Zobellia nedashkovskayae: one gene and its partner. The protein of the gene in region 2 interacts with the protein of the main gene of each other region in a pairwise test. Links are inferred from orthologs where the notes say so. Each region holds a gene or a part of one and is shown on either strand. Other genes may lie near its edges.

What was found. The genes of interacting proteins can lie anywhere in the genome.
Region 1: the proteins of nadE (region 2) and dnaA interact in binary tests that used the Escherichia coli proteins (3 or more experiments, as listed by UniProt). The link is inferred for Zobellia nedashkovskayae from one-to-one orthologs.

The regions. Positions count from the first base shown.
Region 1 is NZ_JADDXR010000002.1:4,566,428-4,569,784, forward strand. The notes cover bases 190-3,068. They hold dnaA (chromosomal replication initiator protein DnaA), read left to right. Parts: upstream 190-856; coding sequence 857-2,281; downstream 2,282-3,068. Other genes in these bases: IWB64_RS18800 (acyl-CoA thioesterase), read right to left, coding at 238-648; IWB64_RS18810 (low molecular weight protein-tyrosine-phosphatase), read left to right, coding at 2,288-2,734; IWB64_RS18815 (SAM-dependent methyltransferase), read left to right, coding at 2,749-3,068. Also shown: more of IWB64_RS18815, read left to right, coding at 3,069-3,357. UniProt on the Escherichia coli protein: Plays an essential in the initiation and regulation of chromosomal replication. Binds in an ATP-dependent fashion to the origin of replication (oriC) to initiate formation of the DNA replication initiation complex once per cell cycle.
Region 2 is NZ_JADDXR010000002.1:2,432,757-2,435,980, forward strand. The notes cover bases 1-2,894. They hold nadE (NAD(+) synthase), read right to left. Parts: upstream 1,895-2,894; coding sequence 1,106-1,894; downstream 1-1,105. Other genes in these bases: dnaG (DNA primase), read left to right, coding at 1-220; IWB64_RS10160 (response regulator), read right to left, coding at 308-937; gldB (gliding motility lipoprotein GldB), read left to right, coding at 1,966-2,894. In the rest of the region: more of gldB, read left to right, coding at 2,895-2,949; gliding motility protein GldC, read left to right, coding at 2,951-3,224. UniProt on the Escherichia coli protein: Catalyzes the ATP-dependent amidation of deamido-NAD to form NAD. Uses ammonia as a nitrogen source.

The sequences.
Region 1 (3,357 bases), 2.1 Mb from region 2 along the record:
GTGGTAGGACGTATCATAAAACAGTAAAATCTCTTTATTATTTTAAAAAAAATGGAGATAAATTGTTAGCTAGTTATTGTCATAGGAAAGAGAGATTCAGCGCTAATAAAGGACATTTTTGTAGGAATTTACGGAGTAGATGCCACGTAACACCATTTGCCTGTTATTTGACAGGCGCACCACGAATAAACTTCTTATAAGCTCATCAATTTTTTCTTTCAAAAAAGAAAAATAAATTTATTTTCTGTCTCTTTTTTCAATTAAATCTAACAGGTATTTTGGACATCTAATCGGTCTTCTATTTTTCACATTAATAAACGCTAAAACCGTATTTGCAATCACAAGTATTTCTCGCTTTTCGTTATAGATTACGAAGTCAAATTCTATCTTCACAGAAGGCGTTTTTTTGAGCCTCGTTTCTACAGTGATTAAGTCATCATAAAAGGCCGATTTCTTGTAGTTCAAAGACAAAGAAATAACTGGCAACATAATTCCGTTTTCCTCTAGCTTTTTGTAAGAAATTCCTGTATCTCGCAACCACTCTACCCTTCCCATCTCCAAGTATTGCGCATAGTTCCCGTGATACACCACTCCCATCTGATCTGTTTCCGAATATCGTACTCTAAAAGAAATATTGTTAAAACTCATAAATTATCATGTAAAAATTATATCTTTAAAAGATTTTGTTTATAGGTCGTCGAACATGCAAAAAAAAAAGGGTAAATTCAATAGAGTTTGATTTTTTTTTTAGTTTTTTTGTTCACATATTTGCCTCCCGAGAAAGTAACGATAATTCCGAACACTTTCGACCGATTTACAAAAATCACTAACCAACAAAAATAAGATCAACTTTCGCATGGGTGTTACTGCTATTTCCGTATGGAACAATTGTTTGACATTTATCAAAGATAACATTCAACCGCAGGCATTCAAAACTTGGTTTGAACCGATCAAGCCGGTAAAGTTATCTGACAATGCACTGAGTATTCAGGTGCCTAGTAAATTCTTTTACGAGTGGCTAGAAGAACACTATGTGAAATTGTTGAAAGTTGCGCTTACCAAAGAATTGGGTGAGACTGCTAAATTAGTGTACATCATTAGAATGGAAAACACTTACGGCAACAAAGAACCATTTACAGAAAAGATTCCTAGTTCCAACAGAGCTACTATGAGTCCACAGGAAATGGATGTGCCGATCAAATCAAAAAATCCTGAGCTTAAAAATCCTTTCGTAATACCTGGTATTCGAAATATTAAAATTGAATCCCAACTTAATCCAAATTATAATTTCGATAATTTTTTAGAAGGAGACGCAAACCGTTTGGCTAGATCTGCCGGTATGGCCGTTGCCAACAAACCTGGTGGCACTTCATTTAATCCGTTATTGATTTTTGGTGGTGTTGGTTTAGGAAAGACCCACTTGGCGCATGCCATTGGAGTAGAGATAAAAGACAAATATCCAGAACGTACGGTTCTTTATATTTCAGCTGAAAAGTTTACCCAACAATACATAGAGTCCGTTAAGAAGAATACCAGAAACGATTTTATTCACTTCTACCAATTGATAGATGTACTTATAATTGATGATGTTCAGTTCTTAAGTGGAAAGTCAGGAACACAAGATGTTTTCTTCCATATTTTCAACCATTTGCATCAAAACGGAAAGCAGGTTATTTTAACCTCAGACAAAGCTCCGGTAGACATGCAAGATATTGAGCAAAGATTGTTGTCTCGTTTCAAATGGGGATTATCCGCAGAACTTCAAACGCCTGACTACGAAACACGAATTTCTATCCTTAAGAACAAATTGTATAGAGATGGTGTTGAAATGCCGGATGATATTATAGATTATGTTGCCAAACATATTAAAAGTAACATACGTGAGCTAGAAGGTGCCATCATCTCTTTAATAGCACAATCATCTTTCAATAAAAAGGAAGTTACTTTAGAACTGGCTCAGCAAGTAGTAGAGAAGTTCGTAAAGAACACCAAACGAGAAGTTTCTATAGACTACATTCAAAAAGTGGTTTCAGATTATTTCGAAATGGATGTTGCTACGCTTCAGTCTAAAACCAGAAAGCGTCATATTGTACAAGCAAGGCAGTTAGCTATGTTCTTTGCGAAGAAATTCACCAAAGCATCTTTAGCCAGTATTGGGTCTCAAATAGGAAAAAGAGATCACGCCACCGTTTTACATGCCTGCAAGACTGTTGACAACTTAGCAGAAACTGACAAGCAGTTTAGAAAATACATAGAAGACCTTACTAAGAAATTCTCTTAAATCCTTATGAAAACCAAAGTCTTAATGGTCTGCCTAGGCAATATTTGCAGGTCTCCATTAGCGGAGGGCATTCTCCAAGACAAGGTTGACCCAGAAAAGGTTTTAGTAGATTCTGCAGGAACCGGAGGCTACCATATTGGCAAAGCACCAGACCCTCGTTCTATTGCCGTTGCAAACAATCACGGTCTAAATATTCAAAACCAGCGCTGTCGTCAATTTCAAAAGTCAGATTTTGAAAAATTTGATGTAATTTATGCTATGGACCGTAGCAACCTCAATAACATTCTTAACCTGGCCAATACTCCAGAAGATGCTAAAAAGGTTAAGCTATTGCTTACGGAAGTAGAATTACCTGTTATTGAAGTACCAGACCCGTATTACGACGACAATGGATTTGAAAAGGTATTTCAACTTATAGACACCGCTTGTACGTCTATCGCCAAAAAACTTTAATACAACCAAACGTTATGGCCAACAGAATTGAAAACCAGGGAAAATTATACTTAATACCTACCACACTTGGCGAAAATGAGCCATTAGAAGTACTACCTATTTCAATCAAACAGGCCATTGAACAAATTGACCATTACATTGTTGAAAACGAGAAAACCGCAAGACGGTTCATTAAAAAGATAAGCCCAAGAAAATCTCAACCAAATCTTCACTTGTCAGTACTTAACAAGTATACTGAAGCTCAAGAAATACCCGCCTTTTTACAACCATGCCTTGATGGTTTCAATACCGGAATACTATCTGAAGCTGGTTGCCCTGGTATTGCCGACCCTGGTGCAGAAGTTGTAAAAATTGCACATGAAAAAAACATTCAGGTTGTGCCGTTAGTGGGCCCCTCTTCTATTGTTCTAGCCCTTATGGCCAGTGGTATGAACGGGCAGAGCTTTGCTTTTAACGGATACCTACCTATTGACGGCACTGAGCGTAAAGGTGCCATTAAAAGACTCGAAAAACTTTCAAAAGATTACAGGCAGTCTCAACTTTTTATTGAAACCCCATACAGAAACGATAAGCTTTTTGCCGAGTTACTAAAAACACTAAATCCTGGCACAAGAGTATGCGTA
Region 2 (3,224 bases):
GAAAGATATCTATCCTAAAAAAAAGGAAGTAGGGGTAGCGCAGTTGGTAAGCGAGACTATTTTGACCTTACGTTGTTTTCTCATTAAAAAGCGCATGACCGCTTTGCAAGATAATACCAAAGAAAGCGTAGAAGACCATAGGGAAACCCTAGAGGAAATCATGAACTATTTACAGCTCAATAAGCTGCTCAATAAGAAATTGAATCGAGTATTTTCTTAACTATAACTTCGTGAACATTAAAAATTAGGCACAAAAAAACCCTAACGGAAATCATCAGGGTTTGTACGTGTTACGAATGTAAACTTTTTAATAAAGTTCTAGTGCTTTTGCTTGTTGCAAAAGATCTACCATGTTGTCTACGTTCAATTTCTTCATCAAACGAGCCTTGTAGGTGCTCACTGTTTTTTCGTTTAAGTTCAAACCGATGGCAACATCTTTGTTACGCTTTCCGCTGGCTAATAACTTAAGTACTTCAACCTCACGAGTAGAAAGTTTTCTAAAGAACCTTCTTGGTTTCTGGGTACCTTCATCAAAAGCTAAACGTTGCGCAAGTTCATTTGTAATGAACATATTGCCTTCGCTTACTTTTTTAACTGCTGTTATGATGTAGTCTATGTCTGAAGCTTTTGAAAGATATCCAAAGGCACCTGCGCGAATTGTACTTAGTGCATATACGTCTTCAGATTGACCGCTATACATTAATACTCTAACACTTGGGTACTCTTTTTTGATTTTTCGCAGCGTGGCGATTCCGTTGATTTCCGGAATGTCCATCTCCAGCATTACTACATCAGGATTTACACTCTCCAATTTCTCGAAGAGTTCAGAAGTGGTGGCTACCGCACCCACCATTTCAAATCCATTAGCAGATTCAAGAACATTTGTCACTCCCATTCTAATAATAGGATGGTTGTCTGCAATCAATACTTTAATCATGTTGATAGTTTTAATCTAGATTATAAACGTTAATCGTACGTCTAAAATACTGACATGCAATGTAAGGTTTAAAAATCTAATTCTTTAAACAAAACTGGTGTTTTTTTCACTAAATAGGCCTGTTTTATGAATTTATTCGATTAGATTACCGTATTTACGGATTAATTGCTAAAAAAGCCTGTGCGGAATTTCGCAAACAGGTATCGGATTCATCTTGTGCTTATTAGCTGTATTAAGTTTTGTGTAAATAAGAAAGACTTCCTTCTCTCTGTCAGTAAAATCGCTTACATTTTTACCTTTATCTTGCATTTCCATAGCCCATTCCAACTCAGGGTAGCTAGCTCCTATCTGATCTTCATCAGTCCTGTCGTCTCCCCATAGTCCATCTGTGGGAGCTGCCTTTTGAATATCCATATTGATATTCAAATAGTTGGCTATTTCATAAACTTGAGTCTTCAAAAGATCGGCAATTGGACTTAAATCTACGCCTCCATCTCCATATTTGGTGTAAAATCCTACGCCGAAATCTTCTACCTTATTTCCTGTTCCGGCCACTAAATAGCCTTCTAAAGCAGCAAAATAATAAAGGGTGGTCATCCGTAAGCGTGCCCTGGTATTTGCCAAGGACATGAAACGCTCTTCCTCATTCTCTACTGCAGGAAGGGTAGCTATAAGGCTGTCAAATACGGGAGTAAGGTTAACTGGCTGTCTTTTGACCTTGTCAAAATTGGTCTGTAGCCAATCAATATGCTTAGAAGCACGAGACGCTTGGTTCTCAGCTTGGTGTATGGGCATCTCCAGGCACATAAGCTCAAGACCGGTTTTGGCGCATAGTGTAGAAGTAACCGCAGAGTCTATTCCTCCGGATATTCCTATGACAAAACCCTTCATATTTGCATTTACTGCATATTCTTTTAACCAGTTTACTATGTAATCTACTACCTTTTCTGTCTGCATAGGATGTTCATTATGTCTAGATCGACTAACTTTGTGAGCTTAAAAATAACGTCTTGCGGTTAAATATTGAAATGTATCGGAAATTACTTTGCAATTATGTCCCTGTTTTTGCCATTTTTATAATTTCAGTCTTGTTTTTAGGTTGTAATGAGAGTCCAAAGGTCTCTGAAGATGTCAAGAAGATAAATGTAGAACTACTAGTAGATAGGTTCGATTCTGAGTTTGCTGCTGCAACTCCAGAGAGTCTCCCTGCTTTAAAGGGTAAATATCCATATCTGTTCCCAGTACAATATGCAGATAGTATTTGGGTAGCTAAAATGAAAGATACCATTCAGATAGAACTCTTATCTGAAGTAGAAAAAAAGTTTTCGGATTTTTCCCAAGAAGAAGAATCTTTGGAACTTTTATTCAAACATATTAAATATTACTATCCACAGTTTGATACTCCCAAGGTGGTTACGGTAATTTCGGATGTGGACTATAGCAATCGTATAATCTTAACAGATACCCTTCTTCTTATTGGGTTGGATAATTATTTGGGTCCTGAACATCGTTTTTATCACGACATTCAAAATTATATAAGTGCAGATTTAGATAGTCAATATCTGGCTGTTGATGTGGCAAGTGCCTTTGCTAAAAAGGTAGTGCCTAGGCCTCGAGAACGTACATTTCTTGCGCAGCTTATTTATTATGGAAAAGAATTGTATTTGAAAGATAAATTACTGCCATTAGCGACGGATGCTCAAAAAATAAATTATTCAGAAGACCAATTTTTATGGGCTGAAGCCAATGAACAGGCTATTTGGCGTAATTTTATTGAGAGTGAGTATTTATACAGTACAGAAAATACTTTGGGTAGACGATTTCTAGATCCGGCCCCATTTTCTAAATTTGGATTAGAGTTGGATAATGAATCACCCGGACGTATAGGTCGCTATGTAGGATGGCAGATTGTACGTTCTTTTATGGATAAGAATGAGGTAACGTTACAACAAATGTTGAACTTGCCAGCAGAGGAAATATTTAAAAAATCAAATTACAAACCAAGAAAATAATATGTCAAAACTTCATACTTCAGAAATAACGTTAAGGGTAGGTTTAGATGAGAATCAAGTACCTGAAGAGCTTACGTGGTCTGCACAAGATGGCGGTATAGAGAATGAAAAGGCAAAAGCTATGCTTTTATCTGTTTGGGATAGTAAAAATCAAGAGTCGCTTAAAATTGACCTTTGGACAAAAGATATGCCTGTTGATGAAATGAAATTGTTTTTTCATCAGACTTTGGTTTCGTTGTCAGATACTTTCATGAAAGCCACTCAAGACGAGAAAA